2 linked regions of the Laspinema palackyanum D2c genome follow. Each later gene encodes a partner of the first gene's protein in a complex. Links are inferred from orthologs where the notes say so. Each region holds a gene or a part of one and is shown on either strand. Other genes may lie near its edges.

Evidence for each region.
Region 2: the proteins of prfA (region 1) and prmC are in contact, whole or in part, in a crystal structure (PDB 2B3T), measured with the Escherichia coli proteins. The link is inferred for Laspinema palackyanum D2c from one-to-one orthologs.

What each region holds. Positions count from the first base shown.
Region 1 is NZ_JAMXFD010000028.1:15,211-24,661, reverse strand. Bases 20-3,015 are described here. They hold prfA (peptide chain release factor 1), read left to right. Parts: upstream 20-963; coding sequence 964-2,067; downstream 2,068-3,015. Other genes in these bases: NG795_RS23245 (hypothetical protein), read right to left, coding at 2,214-2,873; rpmE (50S ribosomal protein L31), read left to right, coding at 605-847; rpsI (30S ribosomal protein S9), read left to right, coding at 37-450; rplM (50S ribosomal protein L13), read left to right, coding at 20-37. In the rest of the region: more of rplM, read left to right, coding at 1-19; NG795_RS23240 (hypothetical protein), read right to left, coding at 3,634-5,526; arsenosugar biosynthesis radical SAM (seleno)protein ArsS, read right to left, coding at 5,827-6,819; NG795_RS23230 (mercuric reductase), read left to right, coding at 7,316-8,863; arsenosugar biosynthesis arsenite methyltransferase ArsM, read left to right, coding at 8,930-9,451. UniProt on the Escherichia coli protein: Peptide chain release factor 1 directs the termination of translation in response to the peptide chain termination codons UAG and UAA.
Region 2 is NZ_JAMXFD010000013.1:147,859-157,208, reverse strand. The notes cover bases 4,058-6,952. They hold prmC (peptide chain release factor N(5)-glutamine methyltransferase), read left to right. Parts: upstream 4,058-4,987; coding sequence 4,988-5,917; downstream 5,918-6,952. Other genes in these bases: NG795_RS16430 (sensor histidine kinase), read left to right, coding at 6,549-6,952; NG795_RS16435 (L-threonylcarbamoyladenylate synthase), read left to right, coding at 5,941-6,552; NG795_RS16445 (Tic22 family protein), read left to right, coding at 4,127-4,903. In the rest of the region: NG795_RS16465 (cation:proton antiporter), read right to left, coding at 1-954; NG795_RS16460 (carbon-nitrogen hydrolase family protein), read right to left, coding at 1,241-2,053; NG795_RS16455 (hypothetical protein), read left to right, coding at 2,822-3,040; more of NG795_RS16430, read left to right, coding at 6,953-7,613; NG795_RS16425 (GNAT family N-acetyltransferase), read right to left, coding at 7,558-8,031; hemB (porphobilinogen synthase), read right to left, coding at 8,987-9,350. UniProt on the Escherichia coli protein: Methylates the class 1 translation termination release factors RF1/PrfA and RF2/PrfB on the glutamine residue of the universally conserved GGQ motif, i.e. on 'Gln-235' in RF1 and on 'Gln-252' in RF2.

The sequences.
Region 1 (9,451 bases):
TTTGACCATCAACACTATTCCAGGAGGTAATTCTTAATGCAAGGAATCCAACAAAGTGGCCGCGTTATGTATTGGGGTACGGGCCGTCGGAAATCTTCCGTCGCCCGAGTGCGCCTCGTTCCGGGTAACGGCACCGTGACCATCAATGGCAAAACAGCAGAAATCTATCTCCAGTACAACGCCGGGTACCTGGGTGCAACCAAAGCCCCCCTGGAAACCCTCGGACTGGAAAATGAATATGACGTCCTGGTGAATGTCCGGGGCGGTGGGTTAACGGGACAATCGGAATCGATTCGTTTAGGCGTCGCTCGTGCGCTGTGCGAACTCGATCCTGAAAATCGCCATCCTCTCAAGGTGGAAGGCTATCTCACCCGGGACCCTCGTGCCAAAGAACGGAAAAAATATGGTCTTCGCAAAGCTCGGAAGGCCCCTCAATACTCCAAGCGGTAAGGTCATTGGTCAATGGTCGTTGGTCATTGGTCAGTGGTCATTGGTCATTGGTTCTTGGTCATTGGTTCTTAGTCTTTCCCAAAGGACAAATGACAAATGACATAGAAAGCTAAAATAAAACAGAACAAGCGACGGGTTCAAGGAGAACAAAACCATGCCAAAACCAGGAATTCATCCAGAATGGTATCCAGAAGCTAAAGTCATTTGCAACGGTGAAGTTGTCATGACCGTGGGTTCGACTAAGCCGGAAATTCATGTAGATGTCTGGTCCGGAAATCATCCTTACTATACCGGCACCCAAAAGGTGATCGATACTGAAGGACGGATTGAACGCTTCCGTCGGAAGTACGGGATGACCTCGACCAGTGGAGATGGCGGTCAAAATACTAAAAAGTAGCTCGGGTATTTTAGCTGTTAGCTGTGAGGAATAGCAAATTGATATTTTGCTATGGTTTAATCAGCTAACCGCTAGAAATCCACGCGCTCCCTACTTTCTAGACTGAGGACTGCTCTATGGCCGAAACTTATCTACTCGATAAATTAAAATCTGTTGAACAAACTTTTCACGAATTGACTCGACGGATGGCGGATCCCGATATCGCCAGAGACCCGAACGAGTTTCAAAAAGTGGCAAAAGCCCGCTCCTCTTTGGAGGCAGTGGTGAATACTTATGAAAATTGGAAAAATACGGAAGCGGAGTTGATTGGCGCAAGGCAGGTCCTCAAGGAAGCCAGTAGCGATCTGGAATTGCAACAGATGGCAGCCTTGGAAGTAGCGGAACTGGATGAGCAGTTAACCCAGCTTGAAACCAGGCTGAAGGTTTTGCTGCTGCCTCGGGACCCGAATGATGATAAAAACATCATGCTAGAAATTCGGGCTGGAACTGGGGGCGATGAAGCCAGTATTTGGGCGGGAGATTTGGTGCGGATGTATTCGCGCTATGCCGAAACCCAAGGGTGGCGCGTGAAGATGTTGAGTGAGTCCACGGCGGATATGGGTGGATTTAAAGAAGCGATCCTGGAAATTCAGGGAGAGCAGGTTTATAGCAAGCTCAAGTTTGAAGCGGGAGTGCATCGGGTGCAACGGGTCCCCCTGACGGAAGCTGGAGGTCGAGTTCATACTTCTACGGCAACGGTTGCGGTGATGCCGGAGGTGGATGAGGTGGAGATCCATATTGACCCGAAGGAGATTGAACTGACGACGGCGCGATCGGGTGGCGCTGGGGGTCAAAACGTTAACAAGGTGGAGACGGCGGTGGATTTGTTCCACAAGCCGACGGGGATCCGGATTTTCTGTACGGAGGAGCGATCGCAGCTTCAAAACCGGGAACGAGCCATGCAGATTCTGCGGGCGAAGTTGTACGATTTGAAGTTGGCGGAACAACAGGAAGCGGTGACTTCGATGCGCCGATCGCAGGTGGGAACAGGTGCGCGATCGGAAAAGATTCGCACTTACAATTACAAGGATAACCGGGTTACGGATCACCGCCTGGGCCAGAATTTTACTCTGATGAGTACCCTGGAAGGGGATATCGAGGAAGTGATTCAATCTTGCATCAGTCAGGATCAGCAGGAACGGTTAGAGGAACTTGCTGCTTCGACGACCACAACGGTGTAGTTGACAAATTAACCGTTTTGGGATATTGAGGATGGCAAATTATCGGCTATCTTTGCAACAAAAAGCGAGAAACCAGTTCTCGCTTTTTTTGTGGGCGATCGCCTCAGCAGGGTGATCCACTGGATGCGGCGATCGCTACGATGTTGTTAGAGTCGAGACATTAGATGCCGCCACTGTTGAGGAAAGGGGTGACGGATAAAGACTTCTGCAGCCTGTTGATAATGAGAGAAGGACCGGGCGAGATTATCGAGGCGATCGCCCTGTAAGCGCTCACTATAAGCCAATGCGAGATTATCATGGGTGGCTCCCCAGCGGTGGGATTGGAGGCGACTGCAGGGCAACATGGGGAGGGCCGTTTCACCACAGGCGATCGCAATTTCGATAAAGTGGGCTTTTTTCCCTTCGGAATAGTTCCAAATTTGGCCGCCTAGATTAACCAGGACTGTAGCCAACTCAATGGCTTGTTTTTGGTTCAGAGTGGGTAAAATGCCGATGACAACCCGAGAGAGACGTTCAGCAAAGCGATCGCTGAGGAGTTCGTCATGCCTTGCCAAGGTGGGGTAAAGGGCTGTAGGGTTGCCCTGGACGTTTTCCATTTCCTGTAGAACGGTGGCTAAAAACCGAGTGGTTTGGCGATCGGTGGAGTGATAGAGGGCGATCGCCTCTGTGAGTGTACGCTGGCGATCGGTCGATTCCTGTCCATCCCTAGGTATCCATCCTGAATTGTGGCGTTCTAGGGCCGCTTTGAAGCCATGAGAATTCTGTCGTCGTCTACTGGGAAGGTTGGCAAGGGTTCGCTCGTACATGATTCGGTTCCTCCGCTAATTTCTTACGTCATTTTCTGCCGATTTCGCTAGTTGATACCGGGTTATGGTGGGGGTGGCGCGATCTAATGATCCGTGGGGATTAAAGGCGATCGTAGCCAGTCCCCTTTTCAATTTTTAATCTTTTGGGGTCGGGATGAAATCCTCCAAATGGCAGATTTTCTACATTTTTGGCTGGATTGAAGGAATGCTTTTTCTATTTATATTGACCGATATGTCCTTCCTTATCCGTATATTTTTTCAGTAAAAAATAGCAAAAAATTTTTAGGGAGTTTATCCATTTTTTTTAAAACTTTTTAGAGAGTTTTGAAGGGCAACGGTAAAAATAGATACCGAATCCTAGAAAAAATAAGTTTATCCTCATTGGGGTAAAGGGATGAATTCCCGAAAGCTGTGGAAAACTATAGAGGATAATGGATGTTACAGGGACTCAGTTTTGGCCCTTCGGAAATGGCGGCTCAAAAACCTGATTTCTGACCCTTCGTTTCCATGAACAGCCCTACAGTTAGAAACCCGGTTTTTGAGTATTTGTTTTGAGGGTAGATTATTGACAGAGTGTTCAACAACACTTCATCCACTTGGGCGAGAGTAAAAGACCCCCCAGGTTAAGTGCTAAAAGTAAATTTGCTTCTATCAATTTGAGACAATCAGACAGATCGATTTCATCTAGTCTGGGTCCAGGAGCTTGACTGTCTCCAAGCAAACCTGTTAAATTAGGTGTATCAAACTACTGGAGAATGTATTAGCCGTAATAATTGTTGATCAATTCCTTTAGGCTTTTACTATTAGAAACAAGTTGCTTTGGGCTGTTTTTAGGATTCCAATCGAGCCTGTTCAGCTCATCGCGAAAAGTTATCCAGTAAGGCTTTAAATGCTCCCTAAATTCCTTACTCAGGTTACAAGATTTTTTAAATAATTCTTCAAAATTTTTATAGCAATTCCATGAAAAGTAAATCTGATCATTTTCAAAAAAAGCTTCTAAAATATTCTTCCATTGCTCTGGAGTTAAGTTTTCAGCAATTTTAACTATCATTATAGAATGTGTTTCAGCAGAGTCAAATCTGTTAGAATTTACAAATTTATTGATTAAAGCTCCAGTATTATTTTTTAGTAAAACTTTAATTTGCTCCTCGTCAATTACATTCCAATATTGTCGGGGCAAAGATAAAAAATCATTAAATGATACTTCTTCAAACGATTGATAAACAGATTTATTAATTAAATCTATTACATTCGTTTTAAATTCACATTTTAAATATTTATAAACAGATTTTAACTCTATTAATGGCTCTATGTTTTTTGATAAAAGTAAATTTTCTGAATTTGAAGCATAGCTTTTAGAGATCTTCACCTCTAACTCAGAATCGATTAGATCAAAAACCCACTGCTCTAGGTTGGGATAATATAAAATCTCTATTAATTCCTTTAGAGAAGAGTCCTTAATTTTGTTATTTATATAAAATTTAATGGTTTCATCTGAGCTGAATGAAGAATCAGCTATCATTGATAGTAACTCATCTAAAGTAGCTTGCAAAGATAAATCTCGTAGAATAGGAAGGATTATCTTTTCTTTAAAGACTTCATCCTTGCAAATTTCCTTTAATGAAAGTAAATCCATTAAAGGGATATGAAATTTTTGGATTACTAATTCTTTTAAAAACTCTATTTGAGAGGCTTTTATTAATATCAATAAAAATTTTTCTGACAATTCCTTTGGTTTATAAAATTTTGTTAAAAAACTTTGATTGGCTTGATAAATTTCAAGTTTATCTATATAAGATTGTGCTTTTAATCTACAGGGTTCACTCAGGAAGTCCCAAGCCGTAATGCTGCCCAGATAAATAATGGTTTTATCCCACTTTTCGTCTGTAACTTTATTAATGATAATATCAGATAATTTATCATTTAATATATCTCTGGTTTGTTGAGGATACATAATTGATACAGCATTCAGAGCGGAAAATTGACGTAATTTCTCATCTTCTGAGCGCTCTTTTATTAATAAGTCTGTTGTCAAGCCAAGAACGATATCTCTGACTAAAGTCAATCGAGCACGAGCCAAAGGACCTTTTTGAAAATATTTACTTGCTGATTCTGGATCTGTTGGAAAGTATTCTGATTCAATATCCTGAAAAATTCTATCACGAGCAGCACGTCCTTGGACAGGTGGACGCGCTAAAAGATGGGTTACTGCACTTCTCAAGTGGTAACGTGCTAGTTCGGCTGTTGCTTCAAATGGCTCCTCTAAAGAAGTCATGGAAGGATGAGCACATCGGCTGCGGTCTTCAAACAACCTTTTAATATCTGATTGCTCTACAGTTGAAATTAACTCAAATTTTGTGAGCGCCACTTCTGGAATGTCAGACTCAAATTTCCAAAGCTCTTTAAACTTATTACCTGAACTTCTAAATTTATCAAATTCTTGGAGTAATCTCTCCGCTTCTTTATCTCCAAAAAGCTCTAACTCTCTCAGCTTGTGTAGAAAGTCAAAAACTACTGCATTCCAGGTTGCCACAATACAAGAACGAAATGCACCAGCACGATAACAGGAAACGGCTTCTTGAATAAATTTTCTCGATACCTTGTCTCTGCATCGTAATATCAGTTCATCTAAGTCGATAAAGACTTCGTGCATATCATCAAAATGGGTAAGTTAAACGTGAATTATAGGTTTTCTATGGTAGAAAATAAATTTTTGGGTCCTGGGTGTACTATTAAGCAACCGCCCTACAGACAAGTTGTAAGCTACTACCGCGACAGGCAATATAATAGCATTATAACTATCCTCAGCAGCCTTTGGTCCAGCACTTGCGGTCTAACTCGGGTCTGATGGGTGTTATCCGGTAACTAGGGGATAACACCCCGAGTTAGGGCTTTGATGGTCGCTGGCGGGATAGAAACGACAGACCTACTAATACCTTGCCAACTCGGTTTGTCAGTCTACCAAAGCGCCGCCACAACTCGATCCACATCCAGCGGTGCATCCGTAACAGAAGGTAGCGGTTTTTACCTCGGTGAGTAAATCTAAACGGCCTGCGGATAATAGTTTTGCTACGGTGAGGGTTTCGCCATTGGCCGTTTTTGCCGGAATGCCTTCCATTTGATTAAAATCGCAGTCATAAATATTGCCTAAATAGTCGATAGACAGTTCATTGCGACACATCAGATGGGGAACAGTTTCGAGATTGAAGTTATCCTCTAGGAACTGTAAGTAAGGTTGATGAAGTTGTTGGCGTTGGAGATATAACTTGGTGCGGCCAATGGGTAAATTTGTGATGGTCAACAACTGGTTAAATCTTATGCCGTAATGTTCAGCCAAGTAAGTTTTATAATCGGCTTCTAATTTCTCTTGGGGTGGGGGTAAATAAAATTGGTCGCGAGAGGTGGGTAGAGATGGATTATAGACTAAGTTTAAAATTAACTGAGGATCTGAGCCATAGCCTAACTCATTGAGTAACTTTATCCCTTGAATGGAGCGTTCATAAACCCCATTACCCCGCATTTTATCAACATTTTTAGATAAATAGCAAGGAAGCGATGCCACAACTTGTAATTGATGTTGGGCAAAATAGGCAGGTAAGTCGGCAAAACCTTTTTCAAAAAATATTGTCAGGTTGGAACGAACAATTACCTGTTTTTTCGTCGCACGAGATGCCTCAACTAAGGGCTTAAATCCATAGTTCATTTCCGGTGCGCCCCCGGTGATGTCTACGGTTTGAATCGAATCAAAGCGATGAATTAATTCAATTAGTTGGTCACAGACTTCCGAGGAAAGTTCTTCGGTGCGATTGGGTCCGGCTTCTACATGACAGTGAATGCAAGCCTGGTTACAGCGCTTTCCTAAATTAATTTGTAAAACTGTAATTTCATTTTTCGTTAAAGGGGAACCGATTTTATGAGAAAATGGAGTAATAACCGTTTGAACCATGAATCGCTCCTGAGTGTTGTTTTTATTGAGATTCGGGGGTCTGGGATGTGGAAAGGATTGAGAAACTCCAGCATATCCTGAGTCAAATCCCCAGCTTACGCGGTTGATGAAGTTTCCCTCTGAATGAGAGCCACTGCCGCCGGTTCAAGCAAGGGACTGGCTATTTCGCCAAACCTCCAGGCAGAAATTCCATTATGCCAAAATATTTCCGGCTGCAAATAATTGGGTCTATTTTCGGTTGAGTTTAAGTCGGTTGAGACGAATCAACTGCTTGCCGAATTGTCTCCAGACCCCAATCTTACGATGCAACGGGGGCTTTTCGGAATTGTGCAAGCCGTCTGTTTAGGCATGAGTCGGAGCATCTTGCTGGCGAGGAGTCTTAGGGAGCAAGATGGTCAACCAAATTAAATGTTATTGTCATAATGATTTAAACACCGGATATGTTGCTAGGTGTTTGCCCTTTGTCATCTCTTAAATTTAACAAATTAATCCCTAAATGACCATTTCAATTGAACAAGCACCAGCTCTCCAACCGTTAGATGAGTACAATCAATCCCTAATGTCTCATGTTCATCCCATCGATTGGGTCAATCCTTCCCCTGTGGACCGTTATGATTTAGTTGTGATTGGCGCGGGAACTGCTGGACTGGTGGTGGCGGCAGGTGCTGCCGGGTTAGGTTTGGGATTAAAAGTTGCCCTGATTGAAAAAAGCTTGATGGGGGGGGATTGCCTGAATGTCGGTTGTGTCCCCTCTAAATGTCTAATTCGCTCATCCCGGGTGGTGGCGCAGATGCGAGAGGCGACTGCATTTGGGATTCAGTCTCCAGATGTTATTGATATTGATTTTGCGGCAGTGATGCAGCGAATGCGGCGCATTCGGGCGGGAATTAGCCATCATGATTCTGCGGAACGGTTTCGGAATTTAGGCATTGATGTATTTTTAGGACGGGCTGAGTTTGTGGAGAGTGGCGCGATCGCCGTTAAAACAACCCGCCTCCCATTTAAAAAAGCAGTAATCGCCACCGGTGCTCGTGCCACTCGTCCTGAAATCCCTGGATTAGCAGAATCTGGTTATTTAACCAATGAAACTGTCTTTTCCCTCACCGAATGTCCCCCTCGATTAGCGGTGATTGGGGGAGGTCCTATTGGATGCGAACTCGCCCAGGCATTTCAACGCCTTGGCAGTCAAGTTACTTTATTTCATAAGCATGGACATCTGCTTGATCGCGAAGATGCCGATGCGGCGGAAATAGTCCAACAACAGTTATTACAGGACAATCTGAAGTTAGTTCTAGATTGCACTTTAGAAAAGGTGGAAACAACCAATGCTGGTAAAATCATCCATTACCGGCAAAATGATAAAATTAACACCGTAGTTGTAGATGAAATTCTAGTTGGGGCTGGACGGACTCCCAATGTTGATGGCTTGAATTTAGAGGCGGTTGGGGTTAATTATGATGCCCGTCGGGGTGTGGTTGTGGATGACTATTTGCAAACCACCAATCCGCGCATTTATGCGGCGGGTGACATTTGCATGAACTGGAAATTTACTCATGCAGCGGATGCAGCGGCGCGAATTGTGATTAAAAATACCTTGTTTTCTCCTTTTGGGTTAGGACGAAGTAAACTGAGTAGTTTAGTGATGCCTTGGGTGACCTATACTGATCCAGAGATTGCTCATGTGGGATTGTATGAGAAGGATGCGCAAGAGAAGGGTTTAGAAACCAATACGATTACCATTCCTTTGAGTAACGTCGATCGCGCTTTGGCGGATGGGGAAACGGAAGGGTTTGTCAAAATCCTCCATAAACGCGGTTCTGACCAAATTCTAGGGGCAACCATTGTGGCGCGTCATGCTGGGGAAATGATTAGTGAAATCACCTTGGCGATCGCCACTAAACAGGGACTCAGTGCCTTATCCACCGTGATTCATCCCTATCCCACTCAGGCAGAAGCGATTAAAAAAGCTGCCGATGCCTATCGGCGCACCTTACTCACCCCTCGCACTCAATCCCTACTGAAGCTATTAACCAAATTCAGTTGAACTATCTCCGTTAATCGGCTATTTTTGAATTAATTGCTGATTTTTTTATTCACCTCAACCTAATTTATGAGCTATTTAGAAACAACTGCCCAATTCTACGCCGAAGCTGCCGAAACCCCGCAAGAGGGACTCTGTTGTGTTAGCACTCCACCGCTGCAATTACCGGGATTAAAAATTCCCAAAATCATGCAGCAGATGAACTATGGCTGTGGTTCAACGGTTCATCCCACCGAGTTATTTGGAGAACCCAGGGTTCTTTATATTGGCGTCGGCGGTGGCATCGAAGCCCTTCAGTTTGCTTATTTCTGTCGTCAACCGGGAGGAGTGATTGCTGTCGATCCCGTGTCAGAAATGCGGGAAGCGGCGACGCGAAATTTACAGATTGCTGCAAAAGAAAATGCCTGGTTTAATCCGGAATTTGTACAAATTTTGGCGGGAGATGCGTTTGCCTTACCCGTGCCGGATGCTTCCGTGGATGTAGTAGCACAAAACTGTTTGTTTAATATCTTTGAACCGGCGGATTTGCAACAGGCATTATCCGAAGCATATCGCGTCTTGAAACCCGGGGGAAGATTGATTATGAGTGAC
Region 2 (9,350 bases), on another replicon or contig:
AATCGCTGCACCCACATAAGAGAGGACAAAGGCAATAATTAGAGCCGTAATTAGCAAGGGTCCACGGGTCTTGAGTTCTTTGACAAAGGCCACATAATAGGGGCTAAGAAAGCGCCCCAGGAGAATCACGCCGATTAGGAACGCGCCTGCACTGACAATCAGATAGGCAATATTGGTGATTTCAACTTCACCCGTTTTAACCAGACTGGCAACAACGGCCAAGACGATAATCCCGAGGATATCATCGAGCACTGCTGCGCCAATAATAATCTGGCCTTCTTTGTCACCCAGACGGCCAATTTCAGCGAGAACCTTGGCGGTAATCCCGATACTGGTTGCAGTCAGGGCCGCCCCGGCAAAAATTGCTGGGATGGTGGCGACATGAAACAGGCTAATTAAGCCTAGAGTCCCCGCGCCAAAGGGTAAAACCACCCCAACCACGGCCACCACTGCTGCTTGGGGTCCGTATTTAATCAGTTCTTTGAGTTCTGATTCCAGACCAATTTCAAACAGCAAAATAATCACCCCAAGTTCTGCCAAAATTGCAATGACTTCACTCTGGGCGGCAAAGGTGGCAGCAAGGGCTTCGGGTTCTAAACTGGTGGTGCTTTGCAGCAAGTTCATGAGCACCGAACTGCTGGCATCTTCCCCGCCTTCAGGGAAAACAACTAGCTTGAGGACGGAAACCCCAATGATGACACCGCCCACAAGGTCACCTAAAACCGGAGGCAGGTTAATCCGCGCACAGATCTCGCCCCCTATTTTGCTGGCGAGGTAAATGACAACTAAACTCAGTAGCACACCCGCTACAACGATCGCTTCGTCTACCTTCACCGAGTGAGCGGCTGGGGCCACTTCGGTTCCTGCTGTTGCCAGCAGAGGTAGAGTTTGGTCAAGGAAGGAATTAAAAAGTGTTGTGGTGAGGGAATTCACCCATGTAAGGCTCTCTGCCATTTATTTTGCAGAACTCGTCCTGTCTAATGTACCTGGTTTGTTTACCAGACTGACGCCTTTGACCCTAGAAATCAAGTTTCCCAGTCATGATCAGAATCTTGATCTCCGTGGTGAGCCGAATGGGTCAGTCCTGCTTTATTGTCTTCCCATAAGGAGCGAGTCCGATCGCAAAATATCTTATGGTTACTATAATCACTCAGGGTTGTTAGCCCACCAGCAGCGGGGTAAAATCGGTCAGATGTCTTCTGCACCGAGGGTTACAGGTCCAAAGAACCGAACGGCTCAGTTAAATAAATACTCGGTGTTGCAACGAGGGCATTTGCCGACGGACTTGTTCGAGGCGGGAGGGGCTGATTTCGGCGATCGCCACTCCGGGTTGGTCTCCAGCATCGGCTAAAATCGCCCCCCAGGGGTCGATAATTAGGGCATGACCGTGGGAATGTCTCATGCCATAGTGCCGCCCGGTTTGTGCTGGGGCGATCGCATAACAGGTATTTTCAATTGCCCGCGCTTGCAGCAATATTTGCCAATGATCTTTGCCGGTATAAGCAGTAAAGGCAGCAGGGATAAATAAAACTTCTGCCCCTTTATAAGAAAGATGGCGATACAGTTCCGGGAAGCGGACGTCATAGCAGACGGATAATCCTAGAGTGCCGAGTTTCTCCGACTGATAAATCGGGGGGAGGAGTTCTCCGGCTTTAACCGTACTGGATTCTTGGTAGGTGTTCCCATCGGGAACGTTGACATCAAATAGATGGACTTTTTGATACCGTGCCACTTCCTGTCCATTGGGTTCTACCAAGATGGCGGTGTTATAAACTTGAGTATGATTCACCGGCACCGGAAAGCCACCCCCGAGGATGGTTACCTGATACCGCTGGGCCATTGTTTTGATAAATTTTTCGCTTTCAACGGCGATCGCTTCAGCTTGGTGAACCTTGTCGGATTCCTCTCCTAAAAACGAAAAATTCTCTGGTAACCCAATCAACTCGACACCCCGGCGCACAGCCAGATCGATCAGTTCTTCTGCCTGAGCCAAGTTTTTGGCAAGGTCCGGCACGCTGGTCATTTGAATCGCGGCAGCTAGGTAAGATTTCATCTATGCAACTCGAAATTTTTAGCAGGCTAGGAGGGTCTGGCTCTAGTGGGTTGGGTAGATGGTGCGATCGCCGGGCTGCCTAAGTACCGATGGGCTGGCGATCGCCGGACAATCCCCAAAAGCGCGATCGCGCCGACTAGATAGACTTCCTATTTGATCCCCAATTTTATCAGAGATTTAACCCACCGAAACAAGCTCTCCTCACCCCCTAAACCCTCACCTCCCCCACCCGGTAGAAGCACCCCTCTTTTTTCTCGCCGGTTCCCCATTTCTTGCCACTTTTAATCATAAAACTGTCTGAATGTCAATAACCTTGTCTCTCCCCTGGGGCAAATGAGTTAAAGCCGCGAAATTCCCCTGTAATCTCAACCCGTCGAACTCACCGAACTGGGGTAAAAAATCATTAAATTAACCCATTCCTTGTCAATTTAATATATTAAATTGCAAGGTTTTTTGCATCCTACCTTTACTGGATGCCGCCAATAATTTATATTTTTTCTTATTCTATCATCCCCAAATCTGGAAAAATATAAGATATTTTTAATCCTTGAAGTTACCGAGATAATTTGAAGTTAATTTGTGGCGTCAATAGTCGCACTATTAATCTAAGCCGCCTCTACCTATAGGAGTATAATGCGACCCCATTCTCTCTCAAGATAGATTTTCTCCGGGTTTATTTATCGTTATGAAACAAGAAAGGAACTCTGGGGGTCAGGGATTTTCAGCAGCGTATTTTTTATAAAACGATGTAATTAGGAGAACATTTTCATGAATGTAATTAGCCAAATCGCACGGCAGGCATTAGTGACAGGTTATCTGACCCTTGAAGCAGAAGAACACCTTCGTTTGTTGTTACAACAGACGCAATATAACCTCGAAGATTTTCAGGCGTTTATGACCCTGCAAAAGGAGGCGAGGAAAGGTCGAGTTAGGCAAGAGTCCCGGGAGTTATGGCAATCTCATCAGCACATAACCGCAGCGGTTTAACCTCAACCGAAGCCCTCTGGATGTCTGGGTTATTGATTTTTTTCGCACGGGATGGGGCTTGAGAAGCAACGGGAGTCTAGTCTTGATTTTAATTTGTTGCTACCATCCCCGGGTTAGATAGGCTTGTCAATCGGTGGAAGGGGCAATTTCAAACGTTTCATTCCCTTGAGTTTAGCCCCTACCTGCCCCCTCGAACCCGGATTTTAGGGAGAGCGGCCCCCATTAGAGGTTTATCCACTGCATCCTTCCCCCTCTCCAAAATAAAGTCTTGACTTTTACCCCGAGGATGATGCTATAATTAAAAGCAACTGTCCGGGATGTAGCGCAGCTTGGTAGCGCGCCTGCTTTGGGAGCAGGATGTCGCAGGTTCAAATCCTGTCATCCCGATTGCATCTACTTCGTCAATAAAATAAATGATCCAGGGGTTTAGAGTCTTCCTCACGAGAGGGCGAATGTCGTACCAGTGGTGCGACATTCGCCCTCCAACGGCCAGAAAGAGGGGGAGATCTAAAACTACCCCTGGTTTTTTTTGCTCCCCTTTTGTCGCTACAGAGAAATAAAACCATCAGGATGAGTATCCCGAAGAGGATGATAAAAGATGGCGAGGCGGGTACAATAATCTGCTATTATAGAGGGCTAGATCGCTCAGGCTACAACAGCCTGGAAAGCAGCGCAACAGGGTTAAAGTCGGTATTTATGATAATTGGGCGATCGGCAAATTCAGAATAGGTCTATCTGTTTCACGCAGATTCGAGAAGGAGCTCAGGAGAGGGGGCGATCGCATATCTTAACGGATAACGGAACTCTTCCAGATTCACAATAGTCCTCGAAACTACCCCGTGGGTTGCCCATAGAAACGCTACAGATAATAAACCGGATCCTTTCCAATTCTGTAATTAAGGGAAAATCTGTTGTAGATTGAGCCAGGAGCAACCGCTCTCGCAAGATCTTTCATCCAAAGCTTACCGATCGCTCGCAAAAACTGCGAAAGAACAAACCAAATCCTTCAAAAAATTAACCTAAAACCAATTGAGGTTTGATGTGGTGAATCAAGTAAATCAACGGGTATCGCTATCAGGTGTTAAAATGAAATCATTAGTACGCTGGAGTGCAACTCTCGGTTTAATGGGAAGCGTTCTTCTGGGACAATTCCTACCCGGAATGAATCGGGCGATCGCATTGCCTGCCCAAGAAATCATGAAAAAACTAGAATCCGTCCTAGTTTTTACAATTACGAACGCAGAAGGCACTCCCTTAATCGCATCGGTCACCAATAATAACGAAGAAGCTTCCATCGCCAGCTTCTTTATGAGTCAACGGGATGCTGAGGAGTTTATTCAAAAAATACAACAACAAAATCCAGAGTTAGCGGGCAACACCCAAGTTGTCCCCGTTTCTTTGGCCAAGGTTTATGAATTAGAACAAGCCAATGCCAATAATCCCGATCGCGTAGAATTTGCATTCATTCCCGTCCAACAACAGGTGCAATTTGCCGCTGAAGAATTGCAGCAGGAAGGTCAGGAAATTCCGCAATCTAATGGGATGCCTTTATTTAATGGCGTACCGCTCTTTTATGCAACAATTGGCCCACAACAAGGCTATTTGACCATCGAACAAAACGGTCAGCAAATGATTCCCATCTTTTTCAATCGACAGCAGTTGGAATCCATGTTAACCCGGGTGCGGGAACAACAGCCAGATTTAGCGCCCAGCATTGATGTTCGGGTGAGTAATCTGGATAAAGTCATCGCCGAGTTAGAAAACAATAATGACCCAGCGGTGACAAAGATTGTCCTGGTTCCTTCCACGGAAACCTTGGAATATCTCCAGTCCATCCCTCAACCCGAACCGGCAGAACCTTAACTCAGGGATGTGGCCCCCTTGACGAAAACACCCAGAACGATTGATGCTAGGGGAAACGATCGCGGATAAAGGACCAAACTATCGATGACCCGTTCATCTGATCCGGCGGTTTCTGGGTTAGAACTGTGGCAGTGGCGTCAGGAAGCGCGCGCCGCTGCCGTAGCGGCCAATGTGCCGGTGGAAGAGTTAGATTGGCTCCTGCTATCGGTGAGCGATTTAGATAAATTAGCCCTGCGTCTGGACTCATACAAAGGGCGATTGGAAATTCCCCTAGATCGCTCCTTGGCTCAACTTACGCAACAGTGGCAACAACGGATTCAAGACCGAGTTCCGGTCCAATATCTCGCCGGGGTTACCCCCTGGCGAAATTTTTCTTTAGGGGTCAGTCCGGGGGTCCTGATCCCCCGACCGGAAACCGAATGGGCGATTGATTTAACCCTGCGATCGGCCCAATCCGAGTCGCGCCCGTACCCGGAAACCTCTTTAATGGAGGGAGATTGGGCGGATTTGGGGACCGGCAGTGGGGCGATCGCCCTGGGTCTAGCGGAAGTCTTGCCACAGGTTATCCTTCATGCGGTGGACCGATCTCCAGCGGCTCTCGCGATCGCCCAAGAGAATGCTTTAAATCTGGGATACGGCGATCGCATTCAGTTTTATTGCGGGTCCTGGTTTGAACCCTTACATCCCTTCCCGGGACTCCACTCACTCCGAGGGATTGTCTCCAATCCTCCCTATATTCCCACCGCCATGCTGGGGGAGTTAGAACCGGAAGTTGCCAACCATGAACCGGCGATCGCCCTCGATGGCGGACCCGATGGATTAGACTGCATTCGCCATCTGATTGCCACTGCACCGACTTATTTATGTCCCGGTGGGCTTTTGCTCTTGGAAATGATGGCGGGACAGGCCCCTGCCGTCACCGAGTTACTACAAGACCAAGGCAGTTATACTCAAATTGAGATATTCTCAGATTTAGCAGGGATTGAACGATTTGCCCGAGCTTACCGCAGTTAACGTTGAGGGTCCCAAACGCCACGATGACAGCAGTTTCAGAACAAGTCTTGATTGAGGCGGCCCTGGCGGGCCAGGTGGTGAGTTTTCCCACAGATACAGTCCCCGCATTAGCGGTCCTGCCGAGTCTCGCTGAGTCCATCTTTGCGGTGAAACAGCGAAGTCTGGATAAACCCCTAATTTTGATGGGAGCCACGGAAGCGGATCTTTGGCCTTTTGTGCGGAGTACCCAGAGGGAGTTGCAAATTTGGCAAGGGGTGGCGAATCGACATTGGCCCGGTGCGTTAACATTGGTTTTACCCGCGAATGCTGCGGTCCCCTCGGTGATGAATCCCGTTGACCCGAGTACCATTGGGATTCGAGTTCCCAATCAGGCGATCGCCCGCCGGATTTTGGCTCAAACTGGCCCTTTAGCCACGACGAGCGCCAATCTCAGTGGGCAACCCCCGCTGGAAACAATGGCAGAGATTGATTTGCGGTTTCCCCAAGTGGTGACTCTGGAATGGGATCAGTCGGAACCGAACCCAACGGCCAGTGGGGTCCCTTCGACCGTAGCCAAATGGACCAGTCAAGGTTGGGAAATTCTCCGACAAGGTGTGGTTCAGTTAGACTCAAACAGCGAGGAACGGGGAAAATGAACGGGGATATCCTGTCTGTGATCACTGCCATCAGCGTTCAGGAATTAGGTTGGATTGGGGCACAAACGATGGACTGGAACTGTTGGATTTATGGAATCACTGCCTTGGGAATTGGTTTTGGCAGTGGTTGGCTTTGGCGATCGCGCTGGACTCCCAAACCGAGTCCCCATTTGCCCCTAAATCCTCGGAAAAACTTCGGGGACACTAACCTCTCAACTCGCCTCAAACAAACCCAGCTCAATTATCTAATGACTCGTCAAATGTGTCAGTTCAAAGCGGGTTTCTTGTCGCGAATTTCCCACGAGTTGCGATCGCCTCTCAATAGTTTAATCGGCGTTCATCAATTAATTTTAAGCGATTTGTGTGATAATCCGGCAGAAGAACGCGAGTTTTTGGTTCAGGCCAATAACTCGGTTCACAAGATGATTCAAATGCTCGATCGCATTATCGAAGTCTCTCGGATTGAAGAAGGTCGTAACCCCCTAAAACAGGAAATTTTACATCTAGCCGATGTGTTTGAAGAAGTTCATTATTTGACCGAACTTCAAGCGGCCAACCGCAATATCACCTTGCAGATTTCCCAACCGGACCCCAAAATTGCGGTTCGTGCGGACCAACGATGTCTGACTCAGGTTCTTGTCACCTTTATTGAACTGGCCATTAATCCCGTCGGGAATGGTCGCATTGGTATTTCGGCCAAAGTCTTCCCCGAATCTGGCTCAACCTCTTCACTCACCCAGTCAAACCCAGGTAAAACCCCGGGGGATTATGTGAGCATCTCCATTGACCTCCCCCTGCCTTCTCATTGTTTTTCTGAACCCCTGGATTTCCTGCAACTCCAACAAAACCGCAAAGAAAATACCCCAGAAACAGAGGTGGATCTGTCTCCGGGTACAATTTTGATGATGAATCAGAGCATTTTGGAACTCATGGGCGGCCATTTAGAAATTGTTGAAGCGGGTCCAGGGTCGGAGGAGCTACGCTTAGAAGAAAACTCTAAAATGACTAGACTTCAATGCTTGCTTCCACGAGCACTTCGCGAGTCTTCAGTTCTTCCGTGAAGTTTTGGTTATTGTAGAGGACCATTGTCGTCGTGGAGTTTTCCTCGAACCCAATCCGCTCATAGAATCGCTGCTGATGGGTGGTCATCAGGTAAACTCGCTCGACTCGATTCATCCGGGGATGACTTAAGAGGGTTTCGACTAATTTGCGTCCCAATCCCACCCCTTGATATTCCGGGTGAATGATCACATCCCAAATCGTAGCTCGATAAATGCCGTCGGAGGTGGCACGCGCTAACCCAATCAGGCGCTCTCCTTCCCAAACGGTAATCACGGGATCGCTGTTGGCGATCGCGATGGCTAAATCCTCAACTTTTCGCTCTCGCGCCCAAAATGCGGTGAGTTCAAATAGCCGTTTAAGCTGTTGGATATCTACATCTTCTTTGCGATCGCGAAATTGAATGTGGCTGCAATCCATCGTCCTTTTCCTACTCACTTGATGTCTAGGTTTATTGACAAATCGCTCTGGAGTCGAGTGCTTTGTAGTCTGTAACCCTCTCTTGCTTAAAGTGACCCCAACTCGGGGTATTAATTCGGAGGTATAAGCTTTTGGGAATGAGCGGGTCGTATAGTTCCGCTCCTGCACTCCACAGAGGTTTCCTTGTTTTGAGGAAATCTGAGAATAAATTTCCCACTCCGACAACAAGGACGGGCTGGTTTTTGTTTCCCCCGGCAGTCGCGTTCTAAAGTCGAAGCCAAAGGGTTCTGCTGTTTATTCCTAAAATCCGATTAAGTTTTAATCCTATAACTATTCTTATAACATAACTGATAAATTGACTACCTTAATTCTAATTTTTTATATCATAATTTCTTGACATTTTGCCCCAAAAGCGGTAACAAATAGTCCCACAGTTTTCTGGGGTTCTGTACCCGTCTTGTTCAGTAAATATCCGGGCTTGCCCAGGGGTGACGATGGGGTAGAGGACTGCTACAGCAACACCAGGCGGGGGTTTAAACGTTGGCGGCCTCATAGCTAAAGTGGCAACAAGCAACAAGCGGCGGGGGATAAATCCCTCGCCTAATAGCTAAAGTCGTCTAAAGACGACTAAAAATATGACCGCATAAGACTTTCAGTCGGTTGAAACTGACATCTTGCACCATTCTCAACAACCGGCGGGGGTTTAAACCCCCGCCTAATAGCTAAAGTCGTCTAAAGACGACTGCAAGTCTTATCCCGTGGTGTTTTTAGTCGGTTTCAACCGACTTTAGCTGTTAGGCGGGGGTTTAAACCCCCGCCGGTTGTCGCCACTGCTGCAAGATGTCGGTTTTAACCGACTTCCGCTATTAGGCCGCCAATCGTTTAAACGATTGGCGGCCGGGTGTTGCCACTGTTAGGCCGCCAATCGTTTAAACGATTGGCGGCCGGTTGTCGCCTAGGACTGGTTTGCCAGCCAACGGGCGGCATCTTTCGCATGGTAGGTGAGAATCAGGTCCGCACCGGCGCGCTTGAAGCCAGTTAACGTTTCTAGGACCACTCGTTCCTCGTCAATCCAGCCATTGAGGGCAGCAGCTTTGACCATCGCATATTCCCCAGAAACGTTATAAGCGGCAACGGGCAGGTTACTCGCCTGTTTGACACGCCAAATAATATCCATATAGGCGAGGGCTGGTTTCACCATCAACATATCCGCCCCTTCCTGGATGTCCAGTTCAATTTCAGTCAGGGCCTCGCGACCATTGGCCGGATCCATTTGATAGGTGCGCCGATCGCCAAATTGTGGAGAGGAATCGGCAGCA